One region of the Ponticoccus litoralis genome, then DNA from elsewhere that is predicted to be linked to it. Evidence: riboswitches for the same ligand, from Rfam matches in the RefSeq annotation. Region 1 holds a riboswitch; each other region holds the start of a gene.
What was found. Region 1 has a riboswitch for thiamine pyrophosphate ahead of ABFB10_RS01905 (NUDIX hydrolase). Riboswitches for the same ligand answer to the same signal wherever they lie in the genome.
Positions count from the first base shown of each region.

Region 2: another riboswitch for thiamine pyrophosphate. It lies ahead of ABFB10_RS05220 (thiamine ABC transporter substrate-binding protein); the one in region 1 lies ahead of ABFB10_RS01905 (NUDIX hydrolase).
Region 3: another riboswitch for thiamine pyrophosphate. It lies ahead of thiD (bifunctional hydroxymethylpyrimidine kinase/phosphomethylpyrimidine kinase); the one in region 1 lies ahead of ABFB10_RS01905 (NUDIX hydrolase).

Region 1 covers NZ_JBDNCH010000002.1:190,988-198,036, forward strand. The annotation lists gene ABFB10_RS01880 (glycosyltransferase) at 1-65, shown strand, start outside; gene ABFB10_RS01885 (NAD-dependent epimerase/dehydratase family protein) at 129-1,142, shown strand; gene ABFB10_RS01890 (ABC transporter permease) at 1,625-1,942, shown strand; gene ABFB10_RS01895 (ATP-binding cassette domain-containing protein) at 1,939-2,625, shown strand; gene ABFB10_RS01900 (KpsE/RkpR family capsule polysaccharide export protein) at 2,663-4,150, shown strand; TPP riboswitch at 4,352-4,487, shown strand; gene ABFB10_RS01905 (NUDIX hydrolase) at 4,521-4,985, shown strand; gene thiC (phosphomethylpyrimidine synthase ThiC) at 5,254-7,049, opposite strand, start outside.
Region 2 covers NZ_JBDNCH010000002.1:848,804-855,852, reverse strand. The annotation lists gene ABFB10_RS05245 (DMT family transporter) at 78-980, shown strand; partial or broken gene ABFB10_RS05240 (hypothetical protein) at 1,737-1,787, shown strand; gene ABFB10_RS05235 (methyl-accepting chemotaxis protein) at 1,926-2,540, shown strand; gene ABFB10_RS05230 (methyl-accepting chemotaxis protein) at 2,461-3,015, shown strand; gene aroC (chorismate synthase) at 3,156-4,256, opposite strand; TPP riboswitch at 4,352-4,506, shown strand; gene ABFB10_RS05220 (thiamine ABC transporter substrate-binding protein) at 4,551-5,528, shown strand; partial or broken gene ABFB10_RS05215 (thiamine/thiamine pyrophosphate ABC transporter permease ThiP) at 5,504-7,011, shown strand; gene ABFB10_RS05210 (thiamine ABC transporter ATP-binding protein) at 7,003-7,049, shown strand, end outside.
Region 3 covers NZ_JBDNCH010000001.1:30,200-37,248, forward strand. The annotation lists gene ABFB10_RS00130 (LysR substrate-binding domain-containing protein) at 1-139, shown strand, start outside; gene ABFB10_RS00135 (3-oxoadipate:acetyl-CoA acetyltransferase) at 188-1,030, opposite strand; gene ABFB10_RS00140 (alpha/beta fold hydrolase) at 1,027-1,884, opposite strand; gene ABFB10_RS00145 (hypothetical protein) at 1,881-2,255, opposite strand; TPP riboswitch at 2,627-2,731, shown strand; gene thiD (bifunctional hydroxymethylpyrimidine kinase/phosphomethylpyrimidine kinase) at 2,776-3,591, shown strand; gene ABFB10_RS00155 (FAD-dependent oxidoreductase) at 3,588-4,562, shown strand; gene thiS (sulfur carrier protein ThiS) at 4,546-4,740, shown strand; gene ABFB10_RS00165 (thiazole synthase) at 4,743-5,513, shown strand; gene ABFB10_RS00170 (thiamine phosphate synthase) at 5,510-6,106, shown strand; gene ABFB10_RS00175 (HesA/MoeB/ThiF family protein) at 6,103-7,049, shown strand, end outside.

The DNA.
Region 1 (7,049 bases):
TTGATCGCTTCTCGGTCGAGACAATCCTTGACCGGACCGCCGAACTCTTCGAAAATCCGCGCTGACAAGGGCGCAAAGCCCCTCACAACCGGCGCAAAGCCGGCCAGCAAGACGAGCAGGCAGTAGACATGACCACCGTTTTCGTAACCGGCACCGCCGGATTCATCGGCTTTCATCTGGCCCGGCACCTGCTGGACGAGGGCTTTGACGTGGTCGGCTACGACGGCATGACCGACTACTACGACGTCTCGCTGAAAGAGGAACGTCACCGCATCCTTTGCGAGAACCCGCGCTTTCGCTGCGTGATCGGCATGCTGGAGGACATGGAGACCCTGTCGAAGGCCGTCGCCGAGGCCGACCCGCAGGTGATCGTCCACCTCGCCGCGCAGGCGGGCGTGCGCTACAGCCTCGAAAACCCGCGCGCCTATGTGGACAGCAACCTCGTCGGCACCTTCAACCTGATGGAATGCGCGCGCGAACGGGCGGTCGACCACCTGCTGATGGCCTCGACCTCTTCGGTCTACGGCGGCAACACCGAGATGCCCTTCGACGAGACCCAGAAGACCGACCTGCCGCTGACGCTTTACGCCGCCACCAAGAAGGCCAACGAGGCCATGGCGCACAGCTATGCCCACCTGTGGAAGCTGCCGACGACCATGTTCCGCTTCTTCACGGTCTACGGCCCCTACGGGCGGCCCGACCTCGCGCTGTTCAAGTTCGTGCGCGCCGCGCTCGCCGGGGAAAGCATCGATGTCTACAACCACGGCAAGATGTACCGCGATTTCACCTATGTCGGTGACCTCGTGCACGCGATCCGGCTGCTGGTCGACACGCCGCCGCCGCTGGTCGAGGGTCGCGGCGCCGCCATCCCCAAGGACAGCCTGTCGCCGGTGGCGCCCTTCCGCACGCTGAACATCGGCAACGGCGCCTCTGTCGCGCTCTTGGATTTCATCACCGAGACCGAGAAGGCCCTTGGCATGACCATCGAGAAGAACATGATGGAGATGCAGAAGGGCGATGTCCCCGCCACATGGGCCGACACCGACCTTCTGGAGGCGCTGACCGGCTACCGCCCGAACACCCCCGTCGCCAAGGGCATCGGGCAATTCGTCGAGTGGTATCGCGGATACTACAGGATCTGACCGTTTGGCCGAGGCCTTCCATATCGCGCCTCCGGGCGGTCCGGGCCGGGTCCTTGCCCTGCTCGACCGCGAACGGCGGACCCGCTTTGCCGGTGGCGCGCTTGGATACCTCTGGGCCTATATAAACCCGGTGGTCTGGATCGCCCTGATCGTCGGGCTGTTCGTCTACCTCGACCGCCGCCCGCCCATCGACGCGGGGCTGGAGATCTTCGTGGCCACCGGCATCCTGCCCTACGTGGCCTTTCGCCAGACGGTCACCGCGCTGTCGCGCATATTGCCCGCCCATCGCCACATGCGCACCCTGCCCGGCGTCGACACCAACACGATCCTCTGGGCAGGCATGCTGCTGGAGGCGATCAACCTCGCGGTCTCGGCCCTGCTGATCTTCGGCGGCGTGACGCTGATCTTCGGCGCCGCGCTGCCCGCCTCGCTGCCCGGCGTGCTCTGGGCCTTTGCGGTGGCACTGGGCACTGGGGGCGGGCGTGGGCCGCTTCACCGCCATCGCGGGCCAGCTGTCGCAGACCTTCGCGCGCACCGTGCCGCTTGCGCTGCGGCCCTTCTTCTGGCTGTCGGGGGTCTTCTACATCGCCGCCGAACTGCCCGCCGGGGTGCGCGACCTGATGTGGTACAGCCCCTTCCTGCATGTGACCGAACTGCTGCGCGAGGGCTATTTCCTCGGCTTCGACAGCCCCATGGCCGATGCCCGCTATCCGCTGCTGATCGGCGCCGGGTTCTACCTTGCCTCGCTGCCGCTGGAACGCTTCGCCACGAACCGCCGCCTGCTGCGGGGGATGTCGTGATCGAGGTCCGCGACATGACCCTGATGACGCCGGGCCTGCGGCACCGCCGGGTGATCCTGTCGGGCGCCTCGTTCCGGGTTGCGCCCGGCGACCGACTGGGCATCCTTGCCGCGCCGGGCAGCGGCAAGAGCACGCTGGCCCGCGTCCTCTCGGGCATCGACCGGCCCGATGGCGGCAGCGTCCGGCGGCAGGGCCGCGTCAGCTGGCCCATCGGCTTCGCGGGCTTCCTGCACCCGGAACTGACCGTTGCCGAGAACCTCGCGACCCTGGCCCGCCTCGTCGGCCTGTCCGCGCACGACGTGACCGGCTTCTGCACCGAATTCACCGGCATCGCCGGACTGGCCGGGCGGCGCATGAAGACGCTGACGCCGACGCAACGCGCGACGCTGGCCTATGCCTGCGCGCTCTGCGTGCCCGGCCCCGCGACATGGATCGCCGACGAGGTGATCTCGGTCGGAGAGCCGCACCACCGCAGGCTTTGCGACCGGATCCTTGCCGAGCGGCTGGACGAGGGCGCGCTGGTCTTCCTGTCGCGCAACGCGCGCCAGCTGAAGATCTGGTGCGACCGTTTCATGGTGCTGATCGCGGGACGGCTGGTGCCCTGCGACGATCTCGACGTGGCGCAACAGGCGCTGGAACTCGAAGCCGCCAGCCGACTGGCAGAAGGACGAGGTGCGGCATGACACAAACGGCCAAGACCGACGAGGACCGCATCGCGGCATGGCGCGAACAACGCGCCGCCATCGCCGCCGCCGACAAGGCCGCCCGGCTGGGCCACTCCGCCACGGCAGAGGACGCCCCCCGCCCGGCACCCGCACCGCAGGACGCCGGGGCGCCAGAGGCCGAACGCGCCGCCCCCCGGACAGCGCAACGGACAATGCGCCCGCCGGGCCAGAGGGGACGGCGCAGGCCCCGGCGCCCGAGGCGACCGAAACGGAGCAGAACACCGCGCCCGCCGCGCCCGAAGCCTCAGCCGCCAAGGCACCTGCCGCAAGCGCCGCCTCCGAGAATGCACCGGGCGCAAGGACCGCCCCCGCCCCGGCAGCACCCGAGGCGCAGGCCTTCCTCGATGCCGCGCGGGCCGGGACGGCCCGGACCCTCCCGCCAGAGCCACGCGGCCCCCGGTTCCGTCTTCTCGGCGCGCTTGCCCTGCTGCCGGTCCTGCTGACCGGGCTCTATCTTGGCGTCATCGCCACACCGCTTTACGAGGCGCGCTCGGTCATCGCCATCACCCGCCCGGGCGACGCGGGCAACAGCGTGCAGGCGGGCCTTCTGGGCGGCGAGAAGCCGGTCAACCTGCAAGACGTCTTCCGCGCCGCCACCTTCATCAAGAGCCGCGCCCTGATGCAGGATCTCGAAGCGCAGACCGGCTTTGCCACCGAGGTCAGCGGCCCCGCCGTCGACCCGCTGCGCCGCCTGCGCGACATCCCCGCCCTGTCGATCACCCGGCACGGGCGTTTCGACCGCTACGTGGAAACCTCGGTCGACGTGCAAAGCGGGCTGCTGACGCTTTATGTCCGCGCCCCCGACCCGGACCGCGCCATCGCCGTCTCCGAGGCGGTGCTGACCAGTGCCGAGGCGCAGGTCGCGCGGCTGGGTCAGGCACTGTTCGACCAGCGCCGCGCCGATGCCGCCCTGATGCGCGAAAGCGCAGAGGCACAGGTGCGCGAGGCACAGGCCCGGCTTCTGACCCTGCAAATGCGCTATCAGGACGTCGATCCGCGCCAGCGGGTCGAGAACATCTACGCCCGCATCCGCGGGCTGGAGGAAGAGGCCTACCGCACGAGGACCGAGATCCAGAAGGCGCAGATCGCCGGGGTCGGCGAGAACCGCCAGACCGCCAATCTGGAGGCCCTGGCCCTGCAACTGGACGCCCAGATCCGCACAGAGCGCGAGCAGCTGGTGGCACCGGAAGGCACCTCGGCGACGCCCCTGAACACCATGCTGGCGGAATACGACGACGCGGCGCTGGAACTGGAGCTGGCGCGCGAAGCGGTCCGCGAGGCGATCGAGGCCGAGATCGCCGCCAACCGCGAAGCCGCGCTGAACCGCAGCATCTTCCAGGTTGTCGTGCAGCCGGACACGGACGACATTCCGGCCTATCCCCGCAGCTTCGGCACGATCCTCACGGTTCTGATCGCCAGCATCGGCCTGCTGGCGGTGATCCTGTCGGGCCGTGGCGCCACAGCGGGCGCGCGGCAGCCCTGACGCGCTCCGCCTCGGCCCTGCCGGGGCCATGCAACCCGGGACCGGCGCGCTTGCAGTCCGCCCCCCGTCCATCCCGGGCGCCGTCTCCGTCGCGCTTGGCCGAACAACCGTGGCAAGACCTGCGGCAACAGCCCCTCGGGCCTCCGACCCGACCCGGGCGGCGCGGGTGGCGTTGAACTCGGGCAGCAACCTGATAGGCTGAAGGCCACCCAGGGGTGTCCCGACAAGGGGCTGAGATATCGCTGGCGCTTCGGTCGCAGGGTCGTTGGGCAGCGCGGTGACCCTTTGAACCTGATCCGGATCATGCCGGCGAAGGGACAGGATCGCACCGCCCTCTTGCCCTTGCCGGCCCCAGCATGAAGAGGCCGCCTTGCCCGCACCATCGACAGCCCCACGCCCGATTGCGGCGACCATCGCCGCCGTCATCCGCGACAGGCAGGTGCTTCTGGTGCGCCGCGCAAACCCGCCCGACGCGGGGCTCTGGGGCTTCCCGGGCGGAAAGATCGATCAGGGCGAAACCCTGTTCGAGGCCGCGATCCGGGAACTGGCCGAGGAAACAGGCGTCGCTGCCGAACCGCTGCGCGTGGTCACCGCCGTCGATGCCTTCGACCGCGTCGAGACAGGCGCCCTGCGGCGGCACTTCATCCTGATCGCCGTGCTGTGCCGCTGGACCGCCGGAGAGCCGGTTGCGGCGGACGACGCACTGGACGCGCGCTGGGTCGATCTGGATGCGCTGCAAGACAGCGGCCTCGCCCTCAGCCTCGACGTGGCCGAGGTCGCGGAACAGGCCGCCGCGCTGATGTCGCAAATGCCGTCCAGATCGCCAAAGCCCTGACCGTCGCGGACACCGGCCCCGCAACCGGCCGCGCCCGAGAGCACCCGCCTGACCGCGTCACGCCCGCCAGAGACGGGACACCCGGGGCCCTGCCCCGGATGCCGGTCGTGCGCTTTGCCTGCCCCAGCACCCGGGCGTCTGGCCGCCCCCGGGTCCGACACCGCGAGGCGCCCGCGACCCCCAGGACAGGGGCCGCGAGCGTCCCGCCACGGCACTGGCGATGCAGGGCGTGACGCAGAGGACCGTCAAGGGCCCTCCGCTGTCCGGCTCAGGCCTTGTCCTCCACCGGCAGATACAGCCTGCCGCCCTCGCGGAACTTCTCGGCCATGCGCGCCATGCCGTCCTTCTGCGCCTCGGCGCGGATGTCGTGGCTGATCCGCATCGAGCAGAACTTCGGCCCGCACATGGAACAGAAATGCGCGACCTTGTGGGCTTCTTTCGGCAGGGTCTCGTCATGCATCGAGCGCGCGGTTTCGGGATCGAGCGAGAGGTTGAACTGATCCTCCCAGCGGAACTCGAACCGCGCGCGGCTCAGGGCATCGTCGCGGATCTGCGCCGCCGGGTGGCCCTTGGCCAGATCCGCCGCATGGGCCGCGATCTTGTAGGTGATGACGCCCACCTTCACATCGTCGCGGTCCGGCAGCCCGAGGTGCTCCTTGGGCGTCACGTAACACAGCATCGCCGTGCCGAACCAGCCGATCATCGCCGCGCCAATGCCGCTGGTGATATGGTCGTAGCCCGGCGCGATATCGGTGGTCAGCGGCCCAAGCGTGTAAAAGGGCGCCTCGCCGCAGACCTGCAACTGCTTGTCCATATTGGCCTTGATCTTGTGCATGGGCACATGGCCCGGTCCCTCGATCATCACCTGACAGTCCTTCGCCCAGGCGATCTGCGTCAGCTCGCCCAGCGTCTCCAGCTCGGCAAACTGCGCCGCGTCATTGGCATCCGCGATGGAGCCGGGGCGCAGCCCGTCGCCAAGGCTGAACGACACGTCATAGGCGCGCGCGATCTCGCAGATCTCGTCGAAATGCTCGTAGAGAAAGCTCTCGCGGTGATGGTGCAGGCACCATTTGGCCATGATCGAGCCGCCGCGCGACACGATGCCCGTCACCCGGTTCACCGTCATCGGGATCATGTGCAAGCGGACCCCCGCGTGGATGGTGAAGTAATCCACCCCCTGCTCGGCCTGTTCGATCAGCGTGTCGCGGAAGACCTCCCGGGTCAGATCCTCGGCAATGCCGCCGACCTTCTCCAAGGCCTGGTACAGCGGCACCGTGCCGATGGGCACCGGGCTGTTGCGGATGATCCAGTCGCGGATGTTGTGGATGTTGCGGCCCGTCGACAGGTCCATGACCGTATCGGCGCCCCAGCGGGTGGCCCAGACCATCTTTTCCACCTCTTCCGCCATCGAGGAGGTCACGGCGGAGTTGCCGATATTGGCGTTGATCTTCACAAGGAAGTTGCGCCCGATGGCCATGGGCTCGGCCTCGGGGTGGTTGATATTGGCGGGGATGATCGCACGGCCCTGCGCGATCTCGTCCCGGACGAACTCGGGCGTGATGAAATCGGGGATCGCGGCGCCGAAGCTTTCGCCGTCGCGGGCAAGGGCCTCGGCCTGCGCCTTGCGACCGAGGTTTTCCCGGATCGCGACGAATTCCATCTCGGGCGTGACGATCCCGGCGCGGGCATAAGCCATCTGCGTCACGGCGCGGCCCTGCGTGGCCCGGCGCGGGGCGTGGCGCAGCGGGAATTCCGGCACAAGCCGGGTGCCCTCGGCAAAGCCGTTGTCGGCGGGGTTGATGGCGCGCCCCGCGTAGGTCTGGGTATCGCCGCGCGCCGCGATCCAGCCCGCGCGCAGGCGCGGCAGGCCCCGGTCGATGGCGATCTCGGCCTCGGGGTCGGTGTAGGGCCCGGAACTGTCGTAGACGGTGACGGGCGGCTCTCCCGCCGTGGGATGCAGGTCGATCTCGCGCATGGGCACGCGGATCTCGGGGTGTCTTTGCCCCGCGTGCCAGACGCGGCGCGAGGCGGGCAGCGGGCCCGTGGTGACGGTTGGGGTCAGGT
Region 2 (7,049 bases), 660 kb from region 1:
GGCATTTTGCCTGTGGGCGCAGGACGGCCCTGAAAAACGCGCTTTCGTCCGGCGCCGTTTGAAAATATGCCTTTGGCATGGATATGCGCGCGATCTTGATGGGGCTGGCCTTCGCGGCCATGTGGTCTTCGGCATTTACCTCGGCGCGGATCATCGTCGCCGCCGCGCCGCCACTGGGGTCGCTGGCCCTGCGCTTCCTGATCTCGGGGCTGATCGCCGTCGCCCTAGCAAGGGCAATGGGCCAGACATGGCGCCTGACGCGCGGCCAGTGGCGGGCGACGATCCTCTTCGGCATCTGCCAGAATGCGCTGTACCTCGGCTTCAATTTCGTCGCCATGCAATGGGTCGAGGCCTCGCTGGCGGCCATCATCGCCTCGACCATGCCGCTGGTGGTGGCGCTGGCGGGCTGGCTGGTGCTGCGCGAGCCGCTGAAGCCGGTGGCCATGGCGGGCCTTCTGGCGGGGGTCGTGGGGGTGGCGATCATCATGGGCACCCGGTTCGGCGGCGGCATGGACCCGCTGGGCGTCCTGTTCTGCACCATCGGTGTCATCGCCCTGGCGGTGGCGACGCTGTCGCTGCGGGGCGCGACCTCTGGCGGGAACTTCATGATGGTGGTGGGGCTGCAGATGCTGATCGGCTCCGCCGCGCTCTGGCCCTTTGCGCTGGCGCTCGAGGTGCCGCACCAGCCCGAGATCCTGTGGTCGGTCGAGCTGGTTCTGGCCTTCCTCTATACCACGCTGGTGCCGGGGCTGGCGGCAACCCCGGTCTGGGTGATGCTGATCGACCGCATCGGCGCGGTGCGCGCCGCGACCTTCCATTTCCTCAACCCCTTCTTCGGGGTGGCCATCGCGGCGCTGCTGCTGGGCGAGAAGCTGCACGCATGGGATGCCCTGGGCGTTGCTGTCATTGCGGCGGGCATCCTTGCGGTGCAACTGGCCAAGGTTCCCGCGACAGCGCCTAAAACTGTCGGAAACCCTTAGGCATTTGTGACCCTGCCTCGGTAGGGTTTGTTTACCTGCTCTGCCTATTTCCTGACCCCGAAGGGTCGGGCGCGTGGTCCGGCCCCGGATGATCGAGGTCGAGATGAGCAGGTTTTCCATCCGGGCGCAGGTTTTCTTTCTGACGGGGGTATTCGTTGCGGCACTGGCTGTCACGGGCATGACATCCTGGCTGGTGAAACGCGACCTTGCCGCCAGCTATGCGCTTCAGGCGGCGACCAGCGCGGAAAACGCGCAGCTGATGGCGGTGATCCAGGATCTCAATGCAGCCGAAACCCACCTGCTGCTTTTCGCCCTGGGCGACGAGGCTGAGTGGCAGGGTTTCGAAGCAAAGCTGGCCTCGGCGCTTGGGGCGCTGGACAGCGGCGCGGCGGTCTTTGATGGCCAGTCGAATCGCGCCCGGGCCGCGCTGCGCGCGGAACTGGCCAGCCCGGCGCCGCCGCTGCGGGATCTGGAACAGCATTACGACAATGCCCACAGCGAGGCGCTCTTCGGGCAATACCAGTCGATCCGGAACGCCTTCCTGCCGGCGCTGGCCAAGACCCGCCACAAGATCACCGATCTCGGCGCCCGCCTGCGCGCGCGCGCCGAAACGGCCACAGCCCGGGCGCAGGCCAAGGGCCAGCGGGCAGACCTGATCCTCGGGGGCGTCTACATCGGCTCGATCCTTCTGGCGCTGGGGCTGGCCTATGTCGCGGGGGGCTGCTGTCGCGTCCGGTCCGCGCTGTCGCGGAGGCCGTGTCGCGGCTGGCGGAGCGGGATTTCGCCGTCGAGATCACCGGCACGCAACGGCGCGACGAGGTCGGCCAGATCGCCAGCCGGGTTGCGGCGCTGCGCGATCAGCTTGCCGCCGCCGACGCGGCAGAGGCCCGCGCGAAACGGGAAAACGGCCTGCGGGTCGATCTCTTCCAGGCCCTCGGGCTGGCCATGAGCCAGCTGAAATCCGGCGATCTTTCGCACCGCATCAAGGTGGGGGACTGGGGGGACCTGGGCGAGAGCTATGCAAAGCTCTGCCATGATTTCAACGCGCTGGCAGAGGCGCTTCAGGGTCTCGTATCCTCGTTGCGCGGCAGTGCCGAGACGGTCGAGACCAGCGCCGCAGACCTGTCCGGCATGGCATCCGACATGTCGCGCCGGGCCGAGACACAGGCCGCAACGCTGGAGCAATCCGCCGCCGCGCTGGACGAGCTGTCCGAAAGCGTGCAGGCAGCGGCGGCGCGGGCGAAATCCGCGGACGAGGCGGTTTCCGACGGGCGTCGCCGCGCCGAAGAGGGGCGCGAGATCATGGAGCGGGCGACTTCGGCCATGGCCTCTATCGCGAAAAGCTCCGAGCAGATCACCCAGATCATCGACGTCATCGACGACATCGCCTTCCAGACCAACCTGCTGGCGCTCAATGCGGGGGTAGAGGCGGCGCGCGCGGGCGAGATCCGGCAAGGGCTTCGCGGTTGTCGCCTCGGAGGTGCGGGGGCTGGCGCAACGGGCCGCCGCCTCTGCGACCGAGATCAAGGACCTTGTCTACGGCAGCACGCGGCAGGTTGAGGACGGCGAGGACCTTGTCAGGCAAACCGGGGAACGGTTGAGCGCCATCGTCGAAAGCGTCAGCGGCGTGTCCGAAATGGTCTCTGACATCGCCGCATCGGCGCTGTCTCAGGCCGCCGGGGTCAGGGAAATCAACGTCGGCGTGGCGGAACTGGACAAGGTCACCCAGCAGAACGCGGCGATGGTCACGCAGGCCAGCACGTCAAGCCGGCAGCTCAGCGCCGAGGCGACCCGCCTGACGGACCTGCTGGAGGCCTTCGGCGCCGGGCGCAGCCCCGCCGCCGAAACCATCCCGGCGGCCGAGCGCGACAGGCTCTTGCATGGCAGCTGGGAAGGCGAGGAACCCGCCCCCGAGCCGATGCTGATCGAGGAGGCGACGCTGTCCGGCACGGCATGGCCCGAGGCAGGGCCGCCCGATCCGCCGATGCCCCGGCGGGCGTTGGGGCAGGACGGGCCGGTCTGGGACGAGTTCTAGCGCAGCCGGTCTGTGGCCAGCGCCGCTGACGTGCTGGCCCGGTGGTGTTGAAGGCCCCGGGTTGACGCGGACACAGGCAGCCCCCCGAGGGGGCGGAAGGTGCCGAAGGGGGCAGGCGCTTTTGCCGAAGGCCCGGTGCGTCAGCCGATCACGCCGCCTGCATCGCCGACCTGACCACGGTGCAACAGCAGGTGGTCGAGGATCACGCAGGCCATCATCGCCTCTCCGACCGGGACGGCGCGGATGCCGACGCAGGGGTCGTGGCGGCCCTTGGTGACGATCTCGGTCTCTTCGCCCGCCACGGTGATGGTCTTGCGCGGGGTCAGGATCGACGAGGTCGGTTTGACGGCAAAGCGGCAGACGATTTCCTGCCCGGTCGAGATGCCGCCAAGGATGCCGCCCGCGTGGTTCGAGCTGTAGACCGGGCCATCGGGGCCCATGGCGATCTCGTCGGCGTTCTCGACGCCTGTCAGGGTGGCCGAGGCGAAGCCGTCGCCGATCTCGACCGCCTTGACGGCGTTGATCGACATCATCGCGGCGGCGATATCGGTATCCAGTTTGCCGTAGACCGGCGCACCAAGGCCTGCGGGCACGCCGCGCGCCACGACCTCGATCACGGCCCCGACCGAATTCCCGTCCTTGCGCAACTGGTCGAGATACGCGGCCCAGTCCTCGGCAGCCACGGCATCCGGCGTCCAGAAGGGGTTCTGGTCGATCTGGGCGCGGTCAAAGCGGCTGCGGTCGATGGCCTTCGGTCCCATCTGCACCATGTAGCCCTGCACCTCGATCCCCGGCGCCAGATGCGCCAGCGCCGCGCGGGCAAGCCCGCCCGCGGCGACCCGCGCCGCCGTCTCGCGCGCCGAAGAGCGCCCGCCGCCGCGATAGTCTCGCAGCCCGTATTTCTGGAAATAGGTGATGTCGGCATGGCCGGGCCGGAACTTCTGGGCGATGTCGCCATAGTCCTTGGACCGCTGGTCGGTGTTCTCGATCATCAGCTGGACCGAGGTGCCGGTGGTCCGCCCCTCGAACACGCCTGACAGGATCTTCACCGCATCGGGTTCCCGCCGCTGCGTGGTGAACTTGTTCTGCCCCGGCTTGCGCTTGTCCAGCCATTGCTGGATCTGCGCCTCGTCGATCGCAACGCCCGGCGGCACGCCGTCCACCGTTGCCCCCAGCGCGGGACCGTGGCTTTCGCCCCATGTGGTGACGCGAAACAGATGTCCGAAGGTGTTCAGGCTCATGGCGGGCTCCCCTTGATCGGGCAGGGGTTACCGCGCGTCGTGCCGCGCCTCAAGGGGTTTCCGGCTTGCCACTGTCCGGCCCCAGCCCTAGGGTGCCGCTTACCTCGGGGTGGCAGGGCGCCGGCCTCGACCCGGCGGGTCCGTTCCGCCGGTCTGGCCAAGCAAGACCTGCCTGAGATTTGCGTAAGCGCATCAACCCGTTGAACCTGAACCGGTTAACACCGGCGGAGGGAAGGTGAGCGCCGCGCGACAGCGGCCAAGCTGATCCCTCTCGCCGCAAATCTGGAGGATGCCATGAAGGCACCGATATTTGCCGCGGGACTGTTTCTTGCCACGGGCGCACTGGCGCAAGACAATGTCCTGACCGTCTATGCGGGCGACTACGTCGTGTCCGAATGGGGCCCCGGCCCGCGCATCGAGGAGCTCTTCGAGGCGCAATGCGGCTGCGACCTGCAATTCAAGCCCGGCGACCTCTTGCCCCGGCTGATGCTGGAGGGCGAGCGGACAGAGGCCGACGTGGTCTTTGGCCTGAACACCGACGTGACCAAGCAGGCCCGCGAAAGCGGCCTTTTCGCGCCGCACGGGGTGGACCTTTCGGAGCTGATCCTGCCCATCGACTGGACCGACGACGTCTTCCTGCCGTTCAACTACGGCCACACGGCTTTTGTCTACAACGCTGAGCTGACCCAGCCGCCCGCCTCTTTCGACGCGCTTCTGAACGCGCCCGACGATCTGCGGCTTGTGATCCAGGACCCGCGCACCTCGATCTCCGGCCTTGCGCTGGTGCTCTGGGTGCAGTCGGTCTACGGCGACGGGGCGCAGGCCGCCTGGGAAAAACTGGCACCGAAGATCGTCACGGTGACAAAGGGCTGGTCGGAAAGCTACGGTCTGTTCACCGACGGCGAGGCGGACATGGTGCTGTCCTACACGACTTCGCCCGCCTATCACATCATCGCCGAGGAGGACACGACCAAGAAGGCGGCGATCTTCCCCGAAGGCCACTACTTCATGGTCGAGCTGGCCGCCAAACTCGCGGGCACCGACCAGCCCGAACTGGCGCAGCAGTTCATGGACTTCATCCTGACCGAGGACTTCCAGTCGATGATCGCCACCGGCAACTGGTCGATCCCCGCAGCCCTGCCCAAGGAGAAGTGGCCCGAGGGCTTCCAGCAACTCGACCTACCGGAGAAGGTGCTGTTCTATTCCGAGGACGAGGCGGCGGATCTGCGGGACGAGGCCATCGAGGCATGGCGCGCCGGTCTGTCGCAGTAGTCGCGGGCGCGGCCCTTGCGGCACTGACGCTGGGGCCGATCGCGCTGGTGCTTTGGCGCGCCGGGGGGCTGGGCGCGCTTGGCCCCGGCGACTGGCTGGCGCTGCGCTTCACGCTGGTGCAGGCGGTGCTTTCCGCCGGGGTCTCGGTCGCGCTGGCGGTGCCGGTGGCCAAGGCCTTTGCCCGCCAGCGTTTTCCGGGGCGCGGGCTGCTGGTGGCGCTGATGGGGGCGCCCTTCATCCTGCCGGTGATCGTCGCGGTCATGGGGCTGATCGCGGTCTTCGGGCGCAACGGGCTGGTGAACGGCGTGCTTTCGACGCTGGGCCTGCCGGTCTTCGACGTCTACGGGCTGCATGGCGTCGTTCTGGCGCATGTCTTTTTCAACCTGCCGCTGGCGACGCGCATGCTGTTGCAGGGCTGGCTGGCGATCCCGTCAGAGCGGTTCCGGCTGGCCGCCTCGCTGGGCCTTGGGCCGCGCGCGCGGGCGCGGGTGCTGGACTGGCCGATGATCCGCCGGGTCGCGCCGGGGGCCTTCGCGGTGATCTTCGTGATCTGCCTGACCTCCTTTGCCGTGGCGCTGACGCTGGGCGGGGGGCCGCGCGCCACGACGGTGGAACTGGCGATCTACCAGTCCATGCGCTTCGACTTCGACCTTGGGCGCGCGGCGGCGCTGGCATTGGTGCAACTGGCGCTGGGGCTGGGCGCGGGTGTGCTGGCGCTGAAAGCCAGCCGCGGGACGGGTTTCGGCACCGGGCTGGACCGGCCCCTGCCGCTGTCGGCGGGGGGCTTGGCACTCGGGCGTGGGACGCGGGTTGGCTGATCCTCGCGGCGGCCTTCCTGCTGGTGCCGCTGGCCACGGTCGTGCTGCGCGGGCTGCCGGGGTTGACCCAGCTTGGCCCCGACACATGGCGCGCGGCGGGGCATTCGCTGATGCTGGCGCTGGGATCGACCGCGCTGTGCCTGCTCTGGGCCTTGCCGCTGGCGACGCGCCGGGGCGAGTTGTGGGCGCTGTCCTCGATTGCCATCTCGCCGCTGGTGCTGGGCACGGGGCTGTTCCTGATGCTGCGGCCCTATGTGAACCCTTTTTCGATGGCGCTGCCCGTCACGGGGCTGATCAACGCGTTGATGGCGCTGCCCTTCGCCCTGCGCATCCTGACGCCAGAGGCCGAAGCGGTGGCGCGCGACTATGGCCGCCTCAGGGCCAGCCTGCGGATGACACCGCTGGCCCGGCTGCGGCTGGTCTGGCTGCCGCGCCTGCGCCGCCCGCTGGGCTTTGCCGCCGGGCTGACGGCGGCGCTGGCGATGGGAGACCTTGGCGTGATCGCGCTGTTTGCGGACCCGGACCGGGCGACGCTGCCCTTGCAGGTCTACCGGCTGATGGGGTCCTACCGGATGGAGGCGGCGGCGGGTGCGGCGCTGCTGCTGCTGATGTTCAGCCTCGGGCTGTTCTGGATCTTCGACAGGGAGGGCGCGTCGGTGCTGAGACTTGAGGACATCCGCCTGCCCATGGACCGGGGCGACCT
Region 3 (7,049 bases), on a different contig from region 1:
CTACCGTGACTACGACGGGCACAATCCGGGCACGACGATCTCCCTTGCCATGAGGCAGGACAACCAGGGGGTGCACTCGCAGAACTTTGCGTCTCTGGCCAAGAACTTTGCCCGCAGGTTGAAGAAGGACGGAAGGTGAGCGCCGGGACGGACCGACTCCACCCCGGCGCTGCCTGAGGCTGTGCTTTCAGGCCATGACCGCCTGCGGCAGGCCAAGTATGGCGCGGGTCTGGGCCGGGGTGGCCGCAGGTCGCCCGTGCCGGGCACAGAGCGCCGCCGCCCGCGACACCAGCGCCGCATTGGAGGGCGCCAGCGTGGTCCGGTCCAGCCGCACGTTGTCTTCCAGACCCGTGCGCACATGCCCCCCGGCCCGGATCGCCCAGTCGTTCAGCTCGATCTGGTGCCGTCCGATCCCGGCGGCGCACCACGGCGCATCCGGGCCGAACAGGCGGTGCATCGTCTGCACGTAATAGTCAAAGACCGCCCGGTCGGCAGGCATGGCGTTCTGCACGCCCATCACGAACTGCACGTAGGGCCGATCGCGCAGGCGACCGTCCTGCCACATGCGATGCGCCATCAGGATATGCGACAGGTCGAAGGCCTCGATTTCGGGGCGCACCCCATGCGCGGCCATCTCTGCCGCCAGCCAGTCGACCAGCGCGGGCGGGTTCTGATAGACCCGGGTGGGGAAATTGTTCGAACCTACCGACAGCGAGGCCATGTCCGGCCTCAGCGACACCATCCCGCCCCGCTCTTTGCCCGCCCCCGATCGGCCACCGGTCGAGAACTGGATCAGGATGTCCGGGCAATGCCTGCGCAGGCCTTCCAGCAGGCGCGCGAAACGCTCGGGGTCGGAACTTGGGCTGCCGTCGGGGTTGCGCACATGGGCGTGCACGATGCTGGCCCCCGCCTCATGGGCCGCCTGCGTGCTTTCCACCTGCTCTTCAACCGAGACAGGCACCGCCGGATTGTCGGATTTCTGCGGCAGCGAGCCGGTGATGGCCACGCAGATGATGCAGGGGCTGGTCATGCAGCCACCCCCTGCCCCGCCCTCATCCGCGCGAGGGCGTCGATGAAGAAGGGCCGGAACCCCTCGGGATGCTCGCTCATCGGGAAATGGCCCAGCTCATCCATGACCGCGCAGGTCGCCCCCGGGATCGCCGCGGCGGTGCGCTCCGTGTCTGCCGGTGTGCAGGTCAGGTCATAGGCGCCCACCAGCAGATGCACCGGGGTCCGGGTCGTGTCGATCCGATCCAGCCGTCCGATCAGGCTGTCGTCGCGGGTGTAAAAGCTCAGGTCGCCGCGAAAGACACCGGGGCCGCTGGCCATGAACATCCACAGCGTCGCCCAGCGATCACGCTCTGGCGCATGGGGCGAGATATTCGCCGAGACCAGCGCCGCCCCCATCTGCCCGCCATGCGCATCGGGCCGGTCGAACCAGTCGATGTCGTACCAGGCGGACTGGAAATCCGAAGCTTCGATGGCGATGAACCCGGAAAACCGATCCGGGTGCAGCGCCGCCAGCTGCAAGGCGATCCGTCCCCCCATGGAACAACCGGCGAGCACAGGCCGCTCCAGCCCGAGCGCCTCGCAGACCGCAAGAACCGTGGCGATATAGGTCTCGGTGGTCAGCAGGTACTCTTCGCGCTCGAAGCCCTCGGGCGGCAGCGACTTGCCGTGCCAGGGCAGGTCGAAGGCGATCAGCCGGTGGCCCTCGGTCACGGCGGCATCGTTCATCAGGTGCCGCCATTGCCGGGTATCCGCGCCCGCCGTGTGCAGGCACAGGACCGGGCGGCCCGCGCCCGCCTCTTCGAAATAGATCCGCTGCCTGCGGCCTTCGATCTCGACCGTCGCGTAGCGCCCGGTGATGGGTTCGATGCTCATGCCCGTGCCTCCCCACGCCCGAGGGCGAGAAATTCCTTGAAGAACCGCAGGTTCTTGACAAGGCTCAGGATATCGCCGTCGATGCGCGCCCGCTCGATCTTGACCAGGCCGAAGAGGTCATGGAACCCGGGCGCGGGCCGGGCCGTCCAGAAGGCCCGCAGCGCCTCGGCATCGGTCCTTATAGCGAAGCGCCAGGCGATCTTGCGGCTGGGTCCGGTTTCCACGCGGGCCAGTGCGCCCTTCTCGAAATGCAGGTAGTATTCCGCCTCGTCCACCTGCAGCAGGACCGTATCCGAGAAGAGCCGCCCCAGCCTGACAAGATGCGGGGTCCGGCCCAGCTCTTGCCGCATCGCTTCGATTGTTTCGAGCACATCAAACTCCCTGATTGGTCCGGCAGCATGATCGCTTCCGGAGGCGCGCCCGACAATGCTGCGCCCGGTATCGCGCGATACCGTGGCGTTTGCCCTTCGGGGGACCGGGGCGCTGTCTTGGCGATGAAGGCAGGGGACTTTCCGCGCGCGCCGCCCCCCGGCCCGGAGCACCCGCAAGACTTGCCGCCTGCCCCGGTGTCCGGTTCAGGCGCCCCCCCGTGACCGTCCGCTCACAGCGTCCGTTCACAGCGTCGGGGGCGGCCCCAAGGCCCAAGCCCCTGCCGCTCTCTGCCCCCTTTGCACGGCCCATGGCGACACGCCCCCTTTGGCCGAGGGCGTTTGACAGGGTCGCGGCGGCTTGCTAGCTAAAGCCCGAACCGTTGGGGTGCCTTGCAAAAGGCTGAGAGGCGCGGCTGCGCTAACCCATCGAACCTGATCCGGGCAATTCCGGCGGAGGGAACGGTCTTTGCGCAAGCTGGCAGTTTTCACACGCGGTGCCCCTTTGTAAGAGGCATCTGCCATGGCGCATATCGCACTGACGATCGCGGGGTCCGACAGCGGCGGCGGGGCTGGCATTCAGGCCGACCTGAAGGCGATGTCGGCGCTTGGGGTCTACGGCGCCTCGGTCCTCACCGCCGTCACCGCGCAGAACACCCGGGCCGTCACCGCCGTACACGGCATCCCGGTAGAGGTGATCGCGGCGCAGATCGCGGCGGTGCTGGGCGATCTCGATGTCCGGGCGATCAAGATCGGCATGCTGGCCCTGCCGGAGATCATTCACTGCGTGGCCGAAGGGCTGAAGGGCTACGCCGGTCCGGTGGTGCTGGACCCGGTGATGATCGCCAAATCGGGCGACGCGCTCTTGTCGCCCGAGGCGGTCGCGACCCTGACAGAGACCCTGTTGCCCCGCGCGCATCTGCTGACCCCCAACCTGCCCGAGGCGGCCCGCCTGCTTGGCCTTCCGGTCGCGCGCGGCAAGGACGAGATGATCGCACAGGGGCGCGCGCTTTGCGGGCTTGGCGCGCAGGCGGTGCTGATGAAGGGCGGCCATGCCGAGGGCGATCTCTGCCGCGATATTCTGGTCGCGCCGGATGGCGTGCTGGCCGAATACACGGCGCCGCGCATCCACACCGGGAACACCCATGGCACGGGCTGCACCCTGTCGTCTGCGATTGCCGCCGGTCTGGCCAAGGGGCTGGCGCTGACAGAGGCCGTGCAGGAGGCGCATGGCTATCTGCAAGCGGCCATTGCCGCCGCGGACCGGCTTGGGGTCGGCTCCGGCCACGGGCCGGTGCATCACTTCCACCCCTTCTGGCCCGCATCGGATAACCTGTGAAAACATGGTCGGTCATAGGCGCGGGCGTCGCGGGGCTGACCGTCGCGACCGAACTGGTCCGGCGCGGGGCCCGAGTGCAGATTTTCGACCCCGCCGGACCGCCGGGGCCGCATGGCTGTTCGTGGTGGGCGGGCGGCATGCTTGCGCCGTGGTGCGAATACGAGAACGCCGAAGAGCCGGTCCTGCGGCTGGGCCAGAAGGCCATCGGATGGTGGGCCGACAGGGTCGGGGTGGAGCGCCGGGGCACGCTGGTCGTGGCCGCGCGCCGCGACCTGCCCGACCTGCGCCGCTTTGCCCGGCGCACCGAGAATTTCGCAGAGGTCACTGCGGAAATCGCAGAGCTTGAGCCGGATTTGCCGGGCTTCCCGCAGGGCCTGTTTTTCGAGGCTGAGGCGCATCTGAACCCGCGCCCTGCGCTGGAGGCCCTGTTTGCCGCGCTGCGCGCACAGGGCGTGGCCTTCCACCAGACGACCGCGCCGGAGGGCCTGCAAGACGTGATCGATTGCCGGGGCCTCGCGGCGCGCGACCAGCTGACCGACCTGCGCGGGGTCAAGGGCGAGATGCTGATCATCCGCTGCCCGGGCGTGACTCTGACCCGTCCGGTCCGGCTGCTGCACCCCCGGATCCCGCTTTACGTCGTGCCCCGGGGCGACGGGGTCTACATGCTGGGCGCGACGATGATCGAGAGCGAGGACAGGGGCCGGATCACCGCCCGCTCGATGCTGGAACTGCTGAGCGCCGCCTACGCGCTGAACCCCGCCTTCGGCGAGGCCGAGGTGCTGGAAATCGGCGTCGATCTGCGCCCCGCCTTCCCCGACAACCTGCCGCGCATCCGCAGGCGCGGAGGCACGATCTTTGCCAATGGCCTCTACCGCCATGGCTACCTTCTGGCGCCCGCGCTGGCGCAGGGGGTCGCGGATCTTGCGCTGAACGACACACATTCGGAGTTGGTCGATGAAGATAGTGCTTAACGGAACACCGCGGGAGGTCGCGGCGGAAACGCTCGCGGATCTTCTGAGCGAATGCGGAATGTCCGGGCGCGTCGCCACGGCGGTGAACGAGGCCTTCGTGCCCGCCACCCTGCGCGCCGCGACGCCGCTGCACGACGGCGACCGCATCGAGGTCGTCGCGCCGATGCAGGGGGGCTGAGCATGAAGGCGTTCTACGGCACAGAGCTGCCCAACCCCCTGATGCTGGGCACGGCGCAATATCCCAGCCCCGCGATCCTGGCGCAGGCCTTTCGGGAAAGCGGCGCGGGGGTCGCGACCGTCTCGCTGCGCCGCGAGGGGGCGGGCGGCAGCGGGCAGGCCTTCTGGCAGATGATCCGTCACCTCGGCGTGCCTGTGCTGCCCAACACGGCGGGCTGCCACACGGTCAAGGAGGCGGTGACCACGGCGCAGATGGCGCGCGAGGTCTTTGACACACCGTGGATCAAGCTGGAACTGATCGGCCACACGGACAGCCTGCAGCCGGACGTCTTCCAACTGGTCGAGGCGGCCCGCATCCTGACGGAGGACGGCTTTCAGGTGTTCCCCTACACCACCGAAGACCTGATCGTCGCGGAACGGCTGCTGACCGCCGGGTGCGAGGTGCTGATGCCATGGGGCGCGCCCATCGGCTCGGGCCGGGGGCTCAACAACGAATACGCCCTGCGCACCATGCGGGCCGAGTTTCCCGAGGTGCCGCTGGTCATCGACGCGGGCATCGGCCTGCCCAGCCACGCCGCCCGGGCGATGGAACTGGGTTTCGACGCCGTGCTGCTGAACACCGCCGTGGCCCGCGCGGGTGATCCCGTGGCCATGGCCCGCGCCATGATGCGCGCGGTCGAGGCGGGGCAACTGGCACATCGGGCCGACCCCATCGATGCCCGGGACATGGCCGAGGCCTCGACCCCCGTAGTCGGAAAGGCCTTTCTGTCATGACGCTCGACCGCTTCTACCCGATCTTCGACAGCGCCGACTGGTTGCGGCGGATGCTGCCCCTCGGGGTGAAACTCGTCCAGCTGCGGATCAAGGACGCCGCGCCCGAAACCATCCGCGCCGAGATCGCCCTCTCGCGCGACCTCTGCCGCCAGCACGGCGCGGTTCTTGTGGTCAACGACCACTGGCAGGCGGCGCTGGATCTGGGCTGCGACTGGATCCATCTGGGGCAGGAGGATCTGGACGTGGCCGACCTGCCCGCCATCCGCAAGGCCGGGCTAAGGCTTGGGGTCTCGACCCATGACGACGACGAGTTGGAGCGGGTGCTGGCCATGGCGCCCGACTACGTGGCGCTCGGGCCGGTCTATCCGACCATCCTGAAGAAGATGAAATGGCACCAGCAGGGTCTGCCCGGGGTCACCGAGTGGAAAGCCCGCGTGGGGGACACCCCGCTGGTCGGGATCGGCGGTATGTCGGTCGAGCGCGCGCCGGGCGTCTTCGATGCCGGGGCGGACATCGTCTCTGTCGTCACCGACATCACCCTGAACGCCGACCCCGAGGCGCGGGTGCGCGCATGGCTGGCGGTCACGCGATGAGCCGATACACGCGGCAGACGATCCTTCCGCAGGTGGGCGAGACCGGGCAGCAGCGGCTGGCCCGCGCCCGCGTGCTGGTGGTGGGCGCGGGCGGGCTGGCCGCCTACGCGCTGCCGCTTCTGGCGGGGGCGGGCGTCGGCCATGTCACCGTGGTCGACGACGATACGGTCTCACTGTCGAACCTGCACCGGCAGACGCTGTTCACCGAAGACGATTGCGGGCAGCCGAAGGCCGAGGTGGCCGCAAACCGGTGCCGCGCCCTCAATGCGCAGATCACCGTCGAGGCGCGGTGCTGTCGCGTGACCCCGGCCAATGCGCCCGAGATGATCGCCTCGGCGGATCTGGTGCTGGACTGCGCCGACAGCTACGCCGTCAGCTACCTGCTCAGCGACCTCTGCCTTGCCCGGGGCACACCGCTGATCAGCGCCTCGGTGCTTGGACTTGGCGGCTATGTGGGCGGGTTCTGCGGCGGCGCCCCCTCGCTGCGCGCGGTCTTCCCCGATGCGCCGGAGAGCGGCGCAAGTTGCGCCAGCGCCGGTGTGCTGGGTCCGGTGGTGGGCGTGATCGGTGCCATGCAGGCGCAGATGGCGCTCGCCGTGCTGCTGGGGCTGGCCCCAACGCCGCTCGGGCAGCTGGTCAACCTCGACGCGCAGAGCCTTGCCACATCGGGCTTCCGCTTCGACGCGGCGCCCGAACCCGCGACGGGGTTTGCCTTTGTCGCCGTCTCTGATCTGACAACAGACGACCTGATCGTCGAGCTGCGCGGCCCCGACGAGGCACCGACACCACTGCACCCGGCGGCCCGGCGTCTGGGCCCTGACCAGATCACCGACACCGGCGCGCGCCGCCTTGCCCTGTGCTGCGGCACGGGCCTGCGGGCGTGGCGCGCCGCCGAAACCCTTCACCGGACATGGCCCGGCGAGATCGTGCTCGTCTCGGCCTC